2 regions of the Priestia sp. SB1 genome follow, and region 1 is predicted to be linked to the other one. Evidence: riboswitches for the same ligand, from Rfam matches in the RefSeq annotation. Region 1 holds a riboswitch; the other holds the start of a gene.
The links. A riboswitch is a leader RNA that binds a small molecule or an ion and turns the genes downstream of it on or off. The one in region 1 is predicted to bind FMN.
Positions count from the first base shown of each region.

Region 2: another riboswitch for FMN. It lies ahead of WKH56_RS02520 (ECF transporter S component); the one in region 1 lies ahead of ribE (riboflavin synthase).

Region 1 is NZ_JBBJSS010000003.1:199,546-207,710, forward strand. Features, by position in the region: gene ptsG (glucose-specific PTS transporter subunit IIBC) at 1-1,841, opposite strand, end outside; gene glcT (glucose PTS transporter transcription antiterminator GlcT) at 2,113-2,961, opposite strand; gene WKH56_RS11660 (hypothetical protein) at 3,093-3,965, opposite strand; gene ribH (6,7-dimethyl-8-ribityllumazine synthase) at 4,340-4,810, opposite strand; gene WKH56_RS11670 (bifunctional 3,4-dihydroxy-2-butanone-4-phosphate synthase/GTP cyclohydrolase II) at 4,902-6,095, opposite strand; gene ribE (riboflavin synthase) at 6,112-6,771, opposite strand; FMN riboswitch at 7,050-7,200, opposite strand; gene WKH56_RS11680 (YkvI family membrane protein) at 7,308-8,165, opposite strand, start outside.
Region 2 is NZ_JBBJSS010000001.1:493,582-501,746, reverse strand. Features, by position in the region: gene WKH56_RS02540 (response regulator transcription factor) at 312-1,028, shown strand; gene WKH56_RS02535 (ATP-binding protein) at 1,028-2,800, shown strand; gene WKH56_RS02530 (peptidoglycan DD-metalloendopeptidase family protein) at 2,973-3,662, shown strand; gene serA (phosphoglycerate dehydrogenase) at 3,694-5,268, opposite strand; FMN riboswitch at 5,568-5,711, shown strand; gene WKH56_RS02520 (ECF transporter S component) at 5,866-6,441, shown strand; gene WKH56_RS02515 (ferredoxin) at 6,523-6,771, opposite strand; gene WKH56_RS02510 (YpbB family protein) at 7,029-8,078, shown strand; gene WKH56_RS02505 (RecQ family ATP-dependent DNA helicase) at 8,102-8,165, shown strand, end outside.

The sequences.
Region 1 (8,165 bases):
ACTGTATCAATACCAACGTGAATTAAAATTTCACGTCCAGTCGTTGATTCAATACCTAAAGCATGTTTCGTCGGGAATAAGTTTACTATTTTTCCGTCCACTGGCGCAACTACTGTGCCTGTTTTCGGAATAATCGCAAAACCATCACCCATTAATTTTTGTGAAAATACCTGATCTGGTACTTCCGATAAAGGTACCAATTCTCCCTCAATCGGTGAAACAATATCATTACCATTATCGCTTCCTACTTCAGATGTTGCAACAGGTTTTTCAATTGTTTTTGTCTCTTCTTTTGTGACAACCGGCGTTTTGCCATTCATAATGTCTTGAATTTGACCTTTTAACGTGTCAGATTTCGGACCGAAAATAGCTTGAATATTGTTACCAACTTCAAGAACACCAGCTGCTCCAAGTTTTTTCAAGCGGTCTTTATCAACGTGACCCACATCATCTACTGAAACACGTAAACGCGTAATACAAGCATCTAAATGTGTAATATTTTCTCTACCGCCAAGTGCAGCTAAAACATTTGTTGGAAGCTCTGCTGCTTCTACTTTCTCATCATCTGCACCTTCTTCTTTATCTTCGCGTCCCGGTGTTTTTAAGTTAAATTTACGGATTGCAAAGCGGAAACCGAAGTAGTAGATAACTGCTAGAACTAAACCTACTGGAATAACTAGCCACCATGCTGTACGGTTTTGTAGAACCCCGAATAGAATGTAGTCAATGACTCCCCCAGAGAACGTCATACCGATTTTAACATTTAATAATTGCATAACCATAAACGACAAACCAGCAAATACTGCGTGGATTGCAAATAGGATTGGCGCTACGAATAAGAATGAGAACTCAAGCGGCTCTGTAATACCCGTTAAGAAAGATGTTAAAGCAGCTGAACCCATGATACCAGCTACATATTTTTTGTTTTCAGGACGAGCTTCGTGATAAATTGCAAGAGCTGCTGCTGGTAATCCGAACATCATGAACGGGAATTTACCAACTTGGAATGTTCCTGCTGTTAAAGGCACGCCATCTTTTAATTGTGCAAAGAAAATACGTTGATCCCCGTGAACCACATTACCTGCTTTATCTACATATTGCCCAAATTCAAACCAGAAAGGTGAATAGAAAATATGATGTAGCCCAAATGGAATTAATGAACGTTCAATTAACCCAAAGATAAATGCTGATAAGGTTAAGTTTGAATCAATCATATTTGTTGAGAAAGTGTTCAAACCACTTTGAATTACTGGCCATACTACTACCATAATTAACCCTACGATAATAGCTGAAACTCCAGTTACAATTGGAACAAAACGTTTTCCAGCAAAGAAACCTAAATATGCTGGTAAATCAATATTAAAGAATCGATTATACATTGAAGCTGCAAGTACCCCGATGATAATACCACCGAATACTCCCGTTTGCAGTGTATGAATACCTAGTACACTTGCATATGCTGGGCTTTCCTTCAATAACTTGCTAAATTCTACTGCGTCTAATGTATCTAACCCTTTTACTGTACCCATTGTTACGTTCATAATTAAATAACCAACAATGGCCGCAATTCCTGCTACTCCATCACCGCCAGCTAATCCAACGGCTACCCCAACGGCAAACAATAGCGGTAAATTACCAAAAATAATGTCGCCGGCATTAGCCATTACGTGAGCAATGAGCTGGAACCAATCTGCATTTAAGGCTGGTAATAAGTCTAATAATGTTTCATTTTGAAACGCTGTACCGAAGCCTAATAAAATACCTGCTGCCGGTAAAATCGCAACCGGTAGCATAAGTGCTTTACCAACTTTTTGTAAGACGCCAAAAAGCTTTTTGAACATGGCGTTTACCCCCTTTTATATACTTAGTGTGCAACAAGCTATTTATTTGATACGTGAATCATTAACGCGCTTTCATAAAACGCTTTCTTTAACTAGAAAACTTATTACATCTCCTGGTGTCCTGAAGCCTAAGTTTTAAATGATTGCGCTTTCTTATAACAAAAAAAGGCATGAGGAAAAAGAAACGATAAATGGATACACTCATCCAATTACACATCGCTTCATTTCTCACTCATGCCTGATCGTATCAGTAACACGTATTGAAATGATTTTATAAATCCGTTTTTGTTATAAGTCGCTGCAGATGCATCGTTAAGTAAACTGCTTCTGCTTCATACACAGGTAAATGTAACGCTTGCTGCATTACTTTTATCACTTTCCAAGACACATTGTAACACAGAGGATATTCTTCTTTCAATAGCAAAGCAATTTTTTTTGGCTCTTCTATTTTTTCCCCTGTTTTTACTCGATCAATGGCAAAATGCAAATGACGAATCAATCTCATATAGTGTACAGATTCTTTGTCTACCTGCAGATGAAGCGATTCTTCAATCACATTAATGATCGTTTGAATAAGCTGCGAGTCTTGATTCACTTCTAACAGGTTTTTTTCAGTCAGCGCACTATGGATATGAAGCGCGATAAAACCAATCTCTCCTACCGGAAGCTGCACGCCTATTTTACGACTAATGATCTCTACCACTTCAGATGCGATCGTATATTCCTCTGGATATAAGGCTTTTGTTTCAAGTAAAAATGGATTTTTAAGACCCATCCCCTGCTGAAAACGTTTTATCGCAAAGGCGATATGATCTGTCAATGAAATGTGTATATGCTCATTCAAAGGGATATTAACGCGTTTTTGAATATGCGTTACAATATCATTCATCATTTCAATTACATCTTCATCCACCTGAGCTAAAAGCTGCTTGTACTGTTCTTGCTCTTCTTCACTCTTTAACAAAAACATTTTTTCCACGGCTTTTGCATCGATTTCATCGCCTTTTTTCTTGTTGAACCCTATTCCTTTCCCAATTAGCACAACTTCATCATAGGTAAGGTGTTTAGCAATTAATACATTATTATTAAGTACCTTTTCTACAAAAAAGGACTCTTTCACGAATCCTTCACTCCCCTGTTTCGGCTTTCTATTATTTGCTTTCCTATCTTACAAATAATACGCATAACCGTCAATTCATTTTTCTTTGTTTCAAATATTATTGAACTAAACTATTTGAGTTACGTATTATCTTAGTAGTTCTTCGCTGGAAACGCAACGTCTTTTTTACTCGTCCCATAACAATTTTTCATAATAAAATGTTGAAGCATAACGCTCAGAATGAATATCCCCGCTTGTAAAAGCGTAAAAAGAACAAGTGAAGTGGTAATAGATACCAGTAAAATCCCATAGTGAATTAGTAAAATATCTACTATACGCAGCCCCGCTATAATGATCCCAGCTCCAATAAAAAATTCTTTGACTACACTCCAAACGAGGAGAATCGTAACAATACAAACATAAATCATCGTTGCATTTACGGAATCATGAGTAACCGACGCAAACCATCCCGTATAAAACCAATTATTATGAAAGTATGCTAACAGCAGAAACATAATAGTAGAAGTAATGGCGAGCATTCCCAGAAAAAATGTAGCGTAATGCACAAATGTCATATACCGTTCTGTTAGCCATACATACCAAATCTTTGAAATACTAAAGCCTATAGTCATTAAAACGCCTGTATAAATTGTTTTCCACCAGTGATGTGTATAAATATCCCAGTGTAAAAATAATTCTTCAATCCCCATAAACATAGCCGAAATGATTAAAATATAGCGAAATTTCAATTGATAAGCAGCTACCACCATAGCCATGATTGGAAAAGCAAACGTTTGAGAAGTTAAGGACCCAAACAAATTATCAAAATATTCATTGGTCATAAAATCAGGATCGTACTCGTAACTTTCAAACAACACAAATACAACATACTCTAGTACATAAGCCATTCCAATGATAAAAAAAAGCAAAACGACTAGCTTTTTATCTTTTTTACGTATGAATACTGTAAGCAAAACGGCTGTGCTGATAATAATCAATGCAAAAAAAGCAGTATAATGAGGCATAGACGTCTCCCTTTTACGACCTAATTATTACTTAGAGTAAGACGTTTTAGCTAAATTATACATAGCTAGCTGCTATTCAAAAGAGATTGAGACATACTACATCAATCCAATCTAAAGGCGAACAAATCGGATACATGAGATAGTATGGATCGCTTGCTGCACTGCAGGTGATTTCCCTGCAAGGCTGCGCTTTCCCTACAGGAGCCTTCGCCCTGCTCTCCACTCAACAGTTAGAAGCCTACATACAGGAAACCTACGTTGTAATGTAACCCTAACCATGAAAAAATCCGAACGATTCATCGTTCGGATCTTCTTTCAACTACCATATTTTTGTTTCAGCCTCTTTTAACTCACAAAAACTGGAACGTCCTCTATTATCCTTCAATCATTTTTGAAAGGTTAGCCATTTCGATAGCTGATGCTGCAGCTTCCCATCCTTTGTTTCCTGCTTTTGTTCCTGCACGTTCAATTGCTTGCTCAATTGTTTCAGTTGTTAATACACCAAAGATAATTGGTACGCCTGTTTGTAAGCTTTGAGATGCAACGCCTTTTGCTACTTCATTACATACAAAATCAAAGTGGGGAGTAGCTCCTCGAATAACCGTTCCTAGAGTAATAACCGCGTCATATTTTTTAGATTCAGCTAATTTTTTAGCGATTAATGGAATTTCATAAGCGCCCGGTACCCAAGCCACGTCTACATCTTCATCAGCTACGCCGTGACGTTTAAGCGCATCTTCTGCTCCACTAAGTAAACGCCCTGTAATAAATTCATTAAAACGCCCTACCACGATTCCGATTTTTAATCCTGTGCCAACTAAATTTCCTTCATATAAATGATTCATCTCTTGTTCCTCCTGCTAGTAGTAATATATAGTTATTTACATTTCTTTTCATGAATTAGCTTCATTTGTTAAAACGAAAAAAAGTGTAAACTTATAAATGTAATAAATGACCTAGTTTTTTAGCTTTGGTATCTAAGTATTTTTTATTGGCATCCACTGCCGGCATTTGAAGAGGCACTCTCTCTACCACTTCAAGGTCGTAGCCTTTTAGCCCAGTAATTTTGCGAGGATTGTTCGTTAAAAGCTTCATTTGTTTGACTCCAAGGTCCTTTAAGATTTGAGCACCGATTCCATACTCTCGTAAATCCGCAGCAAACCCGAGTTTTTCATTCGCTTCTACGGTATCGTATCCTTCTTCCTGCAGCTTATATGCTCTTAGCTTATTTAATAAGCCAATACCTCTGCCCTCTTGACGCATATACAGCAGAATGCCGCGTTCTTCTTCTTCAATTTGCGTAAGAGCCGCGTGAAGCTGAGGACCGCAGTCACAGCGCTCAGAGCCAAACACATCTCCAGTCAAGCACTCGGAGTGAACACGCACGAGAACGGGGCTATTATGATCGATATCACCCTTGATAAGAGCCACATGTTCTTTATTATCAAGTTTGTTTGTATATCCTACAGCCTTAAAATCACCAAATGCCGTAGGTAAGCTTACTTCTACTTCACGGCTAATCAGCTGGTCATGTTTGCGGCGGTAGGCAATCAAATCTTTTATTGTAATCATTTTTAAATCAAATTGCTCTGCAATCTTTGTTAAATCCGGTACGCGTGCCATTGTTCCATCTTCATTCATGATTTCACAAATAACACCCGCAGGCTTTCCTCCTGCTAACACGGCTAAATCAACAGCGGCCTCTGTATGACCCGCACGCTGCAGAACGCCCCCGTCTTTTGCAATCAACGGAAAAATGTGTCCTGGTCGTTGGAAATCACTTGCTACCGTTGCTTCATTTACAAGAGCCATAACGGTAGCAGAACGTTCGTATGCACTGATACCTGTTGTACTTGAAATATGATCAATACTTACTGTAAATGCTGTTCCATGGACATCCGTATTGTTCGCTACCATCGGGTGAAGATTCAATTTATGCGCAATTTCTTCATTAACAGGTGTACAAATTAATCCTCTTCCATGAGTAGCCATAAAGTTAATAACCTCAGGCGTCGTTTTTTCAGCTAATGCAATAAAATCTCCTTCATTTTCTCGATCTTCATCATCGCATACAATAACCACTTTTCCCTTTTTCAACTCTTCAATGGCTTCTTCTACTTTATGAAACATCTCTTTCACCTCACTGTTAATTTGTAAAACCATGCTGCTGCAATAAATCCTTCATATTACCTGAACGATTCGAGGCGCCAGGAGTTGACTTGTTAGCCATCATCTGATGCATATATTTAGCTAACATATCGCATTCAATATTCACCTTGTCTCCTCGCTGTTTGTCTCCCACGACTGTGTGAAGTACCGTATGAGGAATAAGAGAAATAGTAAATGATTGGTTGCTGACATCAAAAATAGTAAGACTTGTTCCGTCTACAGAAACAGATCCTTTTAACATCATAAATTCACGAAGTTCAGGATCCACTTGAATTTCATAATAAAAGGCATTTCCTTTACGTGTTTTGCTTACAATGGTTCCAATTCCATCAACGTGTCCGCTGACGAAATGCCCTCCAAACCGGCCATTTGCAGCCATCGCCCGTTCTAAGTTAACACGTGATCCAACGGTTAGAAGCTGCAGGGTACTTGCTTTAATCGTCTCCGGCATGACGTCGACCGTAAATTCATTTTGAGAGTAAGCCGTTACGGTTAAACAAACGCCGTTAACTGAAATACTGTCCCCTAAGTTCACATCTTCTAACACGGTCTTCGCATCAATCGTAAGAACAATTGCTTCTGTAGCCTTTTGAATCCGTTTTATTTTTCCAATTTCTTCAATAATACCTGTGAACATTTTCTTCACCTGCTTTGGCGCTATTCCAACTTCTTATGCCGTTTTGAAATAGCAGCTGCTTTTTTTTCATATTTATCTTTCCCCCAACCACTGAAAATAAAAAAGCCCCTTGAACAAATGTCCAAGGGGTCGGCTGAGCTGAATCAGTTTTATCTATGCAAAATTCCGCTAATTGTATACGAAATAAACAGTTATGTTTTGTGTACAAAAACAAGGGTAGCTTTAAAAAAGGCAAACCTGTCCCTTATTAATACAACACAAAAAAACAACTGTGCTTCCTGATCCTTCTCCCATCCAGACTTTTACTGTCGGCTCTAGATTTTAACTAGATCCACCGCTAACATACATCGTATGAAAACGGGTCACGGGCTTAAAAGCATATGCTTTATCACCGCCGGTTGGGACTTACACCCGACCCCGAAGGATAATATATTCGACTGCTAGAGTCTTATTTGTTTTACATTATAGCAAAGTAAAATCGACTTGTCACATCATTTAACTTCGTTTTTTCACATCTGTTCTTTAAAATCTATCTTTTAGCTTATTTTTTCTTTTTTAATACATAGCATCCATACAAAAGCTAGTCCAATATAGCCAAATATCGGATACAAAAACTCAAGAAGCTGAGCATATCCAAATTGCCCGATAATAAAGCATGCCAAGATAATAAACGCAAAAGCTTGTTTGTCATTCAGGGGAAGAAATGATTGAAGCTGTTTAGCGATTCCAAATACATTTCCAATCAATGTAGTAAAAATCTCGCCTAACACAACTACCGTAAATAAAACATTCACCCACACTGAGATATTTTTAACAACGGCACTCATAGGAATATCAAGTTGAAATGAATAAGGCAAATTGGAAAGGGCAAGATGAGTAGAAACAAGCATAAACGTAAGTACACATCCTCCTATTACGGCCCCTTTTTTGATCACGCTCTTATCTTTCACGGAGCTTCCTAATGGAACTAAAACGGCCTGAGCCAAAGCTAGATTTAGGGAAATATATAAAAAGGGACTAACCGCCCACTTCCACTGTGTGACGAGCGTTAAGTCTGGCTTCGTTTGAATCAGTGAGAAATAGCTGACATTTGGCACAAAGATGATAAAAGCAAATGAAAGCATCATCGGCACAACAAGAGAATTAACCATTAAAATACCGTTAATTCCTCTTGCGATAAATATATAAGTTAAAACAATTGTACAAATCATCCCAACAGGAGGCCACAGCCCGAACTGTTCTTTTCCTATTGCCCCCGTACTCGCTAGCATGACTGAAGTTACTCCAAATAAAATGACGATCATTACACCGTTTACCGCTTTTCCAAGTACATCACCAAATAAATATGTATTAAGCTGCTGATAAGAAGAAGCCCCAATTGCGTGCGAAAGCAG
Region 2 (8,165 bases), on a different contig from region 1:
GAGGCTGAAATAAAGATATTTTAGTTGAAGAAGATCCGAACGATGAGTTGAGATTCTTGATGGAGAATCACATTCGTTCGGATTTTTTTATTTGCATGGTGAACGGAGGCTTCATATATGTAGTTGCTTCTAGCTCCTGTATTTTATCTGTCCATCTGTAGATTGGATGGATTTCGATATGTCTCAACCTCTTTTTTGAGGAAAAAAGCTATTTTTCATAAAGGTGTTCACGAATTGTCACATTGTTTGGGTAACATAAGTAGAACTCGCCGGTTTTTTTTTGTACACTAAGACTAGGAGGTTGAAAATACATGCAAAACGAACAAAGATTACTGCTAGTAGACGATGAAGATCGCATTAGACGATTGTTAAAAATGTACTTAGAAAAAGAAGGATACATCATTGAAGAAGCAGCCGACGGGCATGAAGCAATCGAAAAAGCGTTACACATAGATTATGATTTGATTGTATTAGATTTAATGATGCCTGGCATAGACGGTATTGAGGTCTGTAAACAAATTCGCGAGAAAAAAGCAACTCCTATTATCATGCTTACAGCTAAAGGTGAAGAAGTAAACAGAGTCCAAGGGTTTGAAGTAGGTACAGATGATTACATCGTTAAGCCGTTTAGCCCAAGAGAAGTGGTTCTTCGCGTAAAAGCACTGCTTCGACGTTCTTCTCAAGCAACGTTTATTCAGCCAGAAACGAGCGTGAAAAACCTTATTGTCTTTGATCACTTAACGATTGATAATGATGCACATCGCGTTACAGCAGACGGAAAAGAAGTTAACTTAACTCCAAAAGAATATGAATTATTGTGCTACCTTGCAAAAACGCCAGATAAAGTATACGACAGAGAGCAGCTGCTGCGTGAAGTGTGGCATTATGATTTCTTTGGAGATCTTCGTACGGTAGATACGCACGTCAAGCGTTTGCGTGAAAAGTTAAATCGCGTATCGTCACAAGCGGCGAAAATGATCGTAACCGTTTGGGGAGTAGGGTATAAATTTGAGGTTGAAAATAACTGATGTTTTGGAGAAGTGTAGTTGGTAAACTATGGTTTACTATCCTATTGCTCGTTACGCTTGTTTTATTTATTTTGACCATTTTACTGCTTCAGTTTTTTGAAAATTATCATGTTGTAGACGCAGAAAACCGTTTAACTAAAACGGCTGCTAAAATCTCTACCATTGTGCAGGAAACAGAGGATGAAAAGCTAGGACTATCCATTGCTCGTGAACTTGCAGATCAAGCAAGTGTAGTTATTGTTCAGGATAAAGATTTCTATTGGCATTCCACACATCCTGATAAAGAAAATAAGAAAGCTATTTCGGCCATTGTTAAACAAAACGATCAGCTAAATCAAGTGGTTGAAAAAGGTAAAGTAATACGGGAAAAAATGTACATGACCACAAAGAAAGACACGAGTGATGAGCCTTTAATGTTTGTTGTCGGTGTACCTTTAATGAAAGATAATAAACCGACAGGCGGCGTTTATTTGTATCAATCTCTTTCTGAAATTGAAGAGCCCGCTCAATATACGACTAAGTTCATTTTATTGGCTGCAGGTATTGCTATTATTTTAACTACTATCTTTGCTTTTTTCTTATCCACTCGAATTACAGCACCTCTTAGAAAAATGAGGCAGGCGGCATTTGAAGTAACCAAAGGGAACTTTGATACAAAAGTACCTATTTTAACTCACGATGAAATTGGAGAGTTAGCGATTGCTTTTAATCAAATGGGCAGGCAGTTAAAGTTTAATCTCAATGCGCTCAATCAGGAAAAAGAACAGCTTTCAAGTATTTTAAGCAGTATGGCAGACGGTGTTATTACGTTTAGTAGAGACGGATCGATTTTAATTACCAATCCCCCAGCGGAGCATTTTCTTCAGACTTGGTATTACGAGCAGGATGTGAACAACCAGCAGGTGCCTGAGCTTCCAGCAAACGTCGTGCATTTGTTTCAAACGGTAGTAGAGACTGAAACGGAGCGAAGTGCAGAGTTGAAAATTCAAGGGAAAACGTGGGTCATTTTAATGTCACCGCTCTATAATCAAACGAAAATCCGCGGTGCTGTAGCTGTACTGCGAGATATGTCTGAAGAGCGTAAACTTGATAAATCAAGAAAAGATTTTATTGCAAACGTGTCTCATGAATTGCGTACACCTATTTCTATGCTTCAAGGTTATAGTGAAGCTATTATTGACGATATTGCAAGTACGGATGAAGAAAAGAAAGAAATTGCACAGGTGATTTATGATGAATCACTCCGTATGGGCCGGCTTGTAAATGAACTTTTAGATTTAGCGCGAATGGAAGCGGGACATGTGCAGCTTCACTTAGAATCTGTAGCAATGGTTGAATTTACAGAACGTGTTTTGCGCAAGTTTCAAGGGTTAGCTAAAGAAAAACATATTAAACTGTCTCTTAATGGAAAAATAGAAGATGAATTTGAAGCGATGATTGATTCAGACCGTATGGAACAAGTGCTGACAAACTTAATTGATAATGCCATTCGTCATACGGATGACTACGGAGAAGTAAAGCTGAATCTTGATAAAAGTCAATCCGAAATCCATCTTTCTGTTCAAGATACGGGAGCAGGGATTCCAAAAGAAGATCTTCCGTTTGTATTTGAGCGATTTTATAAAGCTGATAAAGCCAGAACGAGAGGAAAGTCAGGAACTGGTCTTGGGCTTGCGATCGCTAAAAATATCGTGGAGGCACACCAAGGGATTATTGCGGTTGAAAGTGAATTAAATGAAGGAACAACTTTCTTTATCAAACTGCCAAAGTAAACACATGCTAAATAACAGTTTGTCTTCGGCTGAAATAATAAGAATAGCAAAGAGATGTGATTCATTGGAGAATCACATCTCTTTATTTTTTTCTATAAACAAGTCTAAAAGAGAAGGAATTGGCATATAGTATGTTTTGTGTGCAATGATCTACATAGGAGGTTCTTTCTTCATGATTGACGTGTTAAGAAGAATATTGGTTGTATTAGTGATGGGATTGTGTATAGGTCTTTTATTTTTGGGCGGGCAAATGGTAAAGGCAGAAGAGAAGCAGTGGGAGTGGCCGGTTGAAGGAGTCTTAACTGATATATTTGGTTCTCGTCACGCCAAACACTTTGGAATCGATATAGCAGCACCTGTTGGTACACAGGTGTATGCTGTTGCAAAAGGAGTGGTGAGCCGCTCTTATTATTCAAATACATACGGGCAAGTTGTTTTTATCAAACAAACGAATGGATACGAAACGGTCTATGCTCATCTAGAGAAACGACTTGTTGCAGAAGGAAATTCTGTAGCCCCAGGTCAAAACATTGGATGGGTTGGCAATACAGGACGATCTTCAGGTGCACATTTGCATTTTGAAGTTCATCAAGGAAGTTGGAATCCGGATAAAACCAATGCGGTAAACCCACTCGCCAAATTGGACAAGCAAAAACTATCGGCATACGTAAAAAACGATTTAGCTGCCACGGTTTTTCAGCAGTTACATCAGGCTTCTGATAACTGTATTCTTATCCATCAAGGAGATACATTATCTGAACTTGCGGCCAAATATGAAGTCGATGTGGAGCAGCTAAGAAAGTGGAATCATTTAGAGAACACCGCTTTAAATGCAGGACAAGTGTTAAAAATAAGTCCATAAAAAAAGAGCCGCTAAGGCTCTTTTTTCAATGTCACAACTCAATGCGCTGTATGGTCACAATTTCGCTTGTTTGTTTTAATGAAGTGATGACAGAATCATCTAAAAGTTTATCAAACGTGAGCATCATAATGGCTTCTCCGCCTTTTTGCTTACGGCCCACTTGCATGGTAGCAATGTTAATACGTAAATCTCCAAGTACTTTCCCTACATTTCCAATAACTCCGGGCTGATCACTGTGACGGATATAAAGAAGATGTCCTTCTGGATAAAAATCAATATCAAACGAATCAATATTAACAATTCGAGGTCCATATCCTGCTATATAAGTGCCCGTAATCGTAAATGTACGCTGTTCGCCTGTTACTGTAACGTCAATTATATTAGAATATCCTTGCGTATCTTCCGATGTTTTTTCACCAAATGTAATTCCTCGTTCTTTGGCAATCATAGAAGCATTGACTTCGTTAACAGGTGAGTCAATACGATGGGTTAAAAAGCCTGATAACAAGCTCCGTGTAATATAAGTGGTTTCTAAATCCGTCACTGTACCTCCGTAGGAGATCGAGATATGCTGAACGGGTTCTCGCATGCATTGAGATAAAATAGCTCCCATTTGTTTAGTAAGGCTCGTAAACGGCTGAATTTTTTCAAAAACTTCTTTAGAAAGCGTTGGTAAATTAATGGATGAACTTACAGGATTACCTTCTAGAAAATGCAGAACGTCATGTGCCACGTCTTCAGCAACGTTAAGCTGGGCTTCTTTTGTAGAAGCTCCTAAATGGGGAGTTGTAATAACTTGATCAAAATGTAACAAAGGGTTATCAATCGGCGGTTCAACTTCAAATACGTCAATAGCTGCACCTTGAACATGGTCAATTTCTAAATAATGAACTAAGGCTTTTTCATCAATGATCCCGCCGCGTGCGCAGTTTAATAAAAATACACCCTTCTTTGTTTTGGCTAATGTTTCATGATTGAGCAATCCCTTGGTTTCTTTCGTAAGCGGAGTGTGTACGGTAATTACATCCGCTGCTGCTAGTAATTCATCCAGGGATAATAGTTCTACGCCTAGCTTTTCAGCTCGGGAAGAGGTTAAAAAAGGATCGTAAACGTGAACGCTCATATTGAAGGCTTTTGCGCGTTTAGCAAGCTCTGAGCCAATTCGTCCAAATCCGATAATGCCCAGGTGTTTGCGATTAAGCTCTGTTCCAACAAATGCTGAGCGGTTCCATTCGCGCGCTTTGACTGAAGCATTTCCTTGGGGGATATGCCGAAACAAGCTAGCCATCATAGCAAATGTATGTTCCGCCGTTGAAATGGTATTTCCGTTCGGCGCGTTAATAACGACAACCCCTCGTTTGGTTGAGGCTTCAATATCAATATTATCGACACCTACTCCAGCGCGAGCAACAATTTTTAAATTCGGCATTTTTGCCAGCAAATCCTCTGTAACCGTCGTAGCACTCCGTACTAAAAGCGCATCGTACGTATGCAAATCATTCTCAACTTCTTCAACTTTTTTTCGCGTAAGATTCACATGAGGAGCTTCAAGTAGTGGAGCAAGACCTTCATTGCTAATTGAATCAGCTACTAATACGTTATACATGACGTGAACATCTCCCTTGGATTTTACTATCATCAAATATTTGATAATTTACCATGTTAAAAAAATTCTGTCAATTATATTTTTTAAACTTTACAATTAGTTATCAAATACACAATTGTAAACGTAAAATTGAAACTATAAATATGTCATAATGTTGTTGGTTATGCACTTATTTCCTTATTTTACATATAAAACAGTAATGAAGTTTATAAAAGACATCAATTTAATAGGAATTAAAAAAACTTCTTTATTTACTTTTAATTCGAGATAACATATAATAAATTCATAATTAAATATTGGTCTATCTTCGGGGCAGGGTGAAATTCCCGACCGGCGGTAAAAAAACAAATTGTTTTGAGCCCGCGAGCTTATATGTAATACATACGAGCAGATTTGGTGAAATTCCAAAGCCGACAGTACAGTCTGGATGGGAGAAGGTGGAGGTTCAGCGTTCAAAACCTAATGTGATGAACGTTTATTAAATATGCCTGCCATGTCTCCTCTCAACGAATCATTTGTTGGGAGGTTTTTGCGTGGGGATATGAAGTTGAACCTTTCTTCTTTGAAGAGTGGATCACAAAGAAGGAGAGAGGCAAGATGCAACAAAGTAAGAAAACTCAAAAGCTGGTTATACTAGGAATGTTAAGCAGTATTGCTTACATTTTAATGATGATTAATTTTCCGATTCCTGGATTACCTCCGTTTTTAACAATTGATTTTAGCGAAATTCCTGCACTCGTAGCAGCACTTGTATTTGGACCTATGGCTGCTGTTATAGTAGAAGGAATAAAAAATTTATTGAATTATTTAATTCAAGGAAGTGCTACAGGGGTTCCGGTTGGTCAAGTGGCGAACTTTGTAGCTGGTTTACTGTTCGTTCTTCCTGTATCATATATGTTCCGTCGATTTAAAACAGCTAAAGGCGTAACGATAGGTTTGGTTACGGGTACGGTTGTAATGACGGTACTCATGGCTGTCTTAAATTATTATGTCTTTTTACCAGCGTATACAATCTTCTTACAATCGCCAGAAATGTCTAGTGAACAAGCGCGTCAATATATCGTTGCAGGTATTTTGCCGTTTAACTTAATAAAAGGAGCAGCAACAGGGGTTATTTTTGTCTTATTGTTTTCAAAAATGAAGCAATGGATCACGCGCCGCGTTGCTGTTTAATTCAATCGCTCTCCCGGGGAGAGCGATTTTTATATATAAAAAAACCTGCAGCATGTACTATACTACAGGTTTGTTCAATACTTATTCGAATTTATTAGCATCGCCTTCGAATTTTTCATCCGCTACGCGAATTGAATCCGTAGGGCAGCCTTCCATTGCATCCATCATATCATCTTCTAGATCTTCTGGAATTTCTACTACACCTTGGTTATCATCTAATGTTACGAATGCAATACCTTCATCATCATAATCATAAATGTCTGGTGCTGCTGCTCCGCAAGCGCCGCATGCGATGCAAGTATCTTTATCAACAATTGTATATTTTGGCATAACAAGACCTCCTGTAAAGTGTTCGAAAATTTCTTATTATATAATCTCTTCGCGAATCAAGAGTGAAATTTCTCCTTATTCATTGTAAAATGATTTATAAAACTTTTCAATAGAAAAGTCACTGAGAATGCTTATCAAATCAAGGTTTCTTCACTTATCCAAACGTTTTGATACATAAAGGAAAGAGCTAAAAAGCCTTTATCTCACATGCTATTGGTCACTTTTGGTACAATGAATGAGAAAGGAAGTTGACACCTTTGAATTATATTCAAGTTAGCATTTTATTTTGTATAAAACAGTTAAAAGGTGAGCGAACCGCCTATGGTATTTATCATTTATTAACAGGTAAAAAGTCAGCGCAAACAATTCAAGACGGAAAAATTTTTGGAATCTCTTTTCTTTTTCAGTCATTTCTTTACTTAGATAAACGGTCTTTTGAAACCTGCGTTGCATATTTAAAAGAACAGCAGTATATCGAAGAAACTGAAAATCAAAAGTATGTGATGACAGATAAGGGACGAACACGCCTTGAAGATGAACTGACGGCTCGGCCCTTTCATCCAGCTTTAGACGGATGGAAATTCGCAAGCAGTACTCAGTTATTTTTAGCAAGAATCACTTTGTTCATTCAGACCTTATCCAACCTACAGTATTTTCAAAAAGGGTTTTTACCCATCTCCAAAAATCCTGAGGTCATTCAATGGGTCAAAACGTATATTATGTCTCAAAAGCAAACGCGTCAAGAGTTAGCCGCCGAGCTATTCAAAGAGCTCCGAACGTGCTTGAAAGATTGTACGGAACGGGATGCGTCTCTTTTTGTTTTGCAACTGACTGGATACGAAAGAGTAGGCTTTACAAAAAATCAGTTAGCATATCAATATGAACTCGATGAGCATTATGTGCATATTCAACTTTTAGGGGTTATTCATCATATCATTGAAAAAGTGAGTCAAAATAATGAAAGCTTTCATGTACTTTCTTCTTTTTTGCATGATCTATATTTAGAATTGCCTTTGACAAGCTCGACGTTAAAAACGTATAGCTGGCTTCAAAAAGGAAAGGCGCTTGAAGAAATTGCTTATATAAGGCGTTTAAAAGAAAGTACAATTGAAGATCATATTGCAGAATTAGCTCTGTTTGTTCCATCTTTTTCAATCGATGCATACGTATCGCCTAAGCAGCAGGAAGAAATTATCTCGGCTTTTGAAAGTTTGCGTACAAATAAATTAAAGGCGATAAAGGAAGAAGTAAAAGACGACGTTACCTATTTTCAGATTCGTCTCGTATTAGCAAAACATTTTACCTGATACTAAAAAAAGTGGTGTTTGATGTGAAGATAGAACAACTTCTACAGAAACAATTTGGCTATAGCCAATTTCGACTAGGACAAAAAG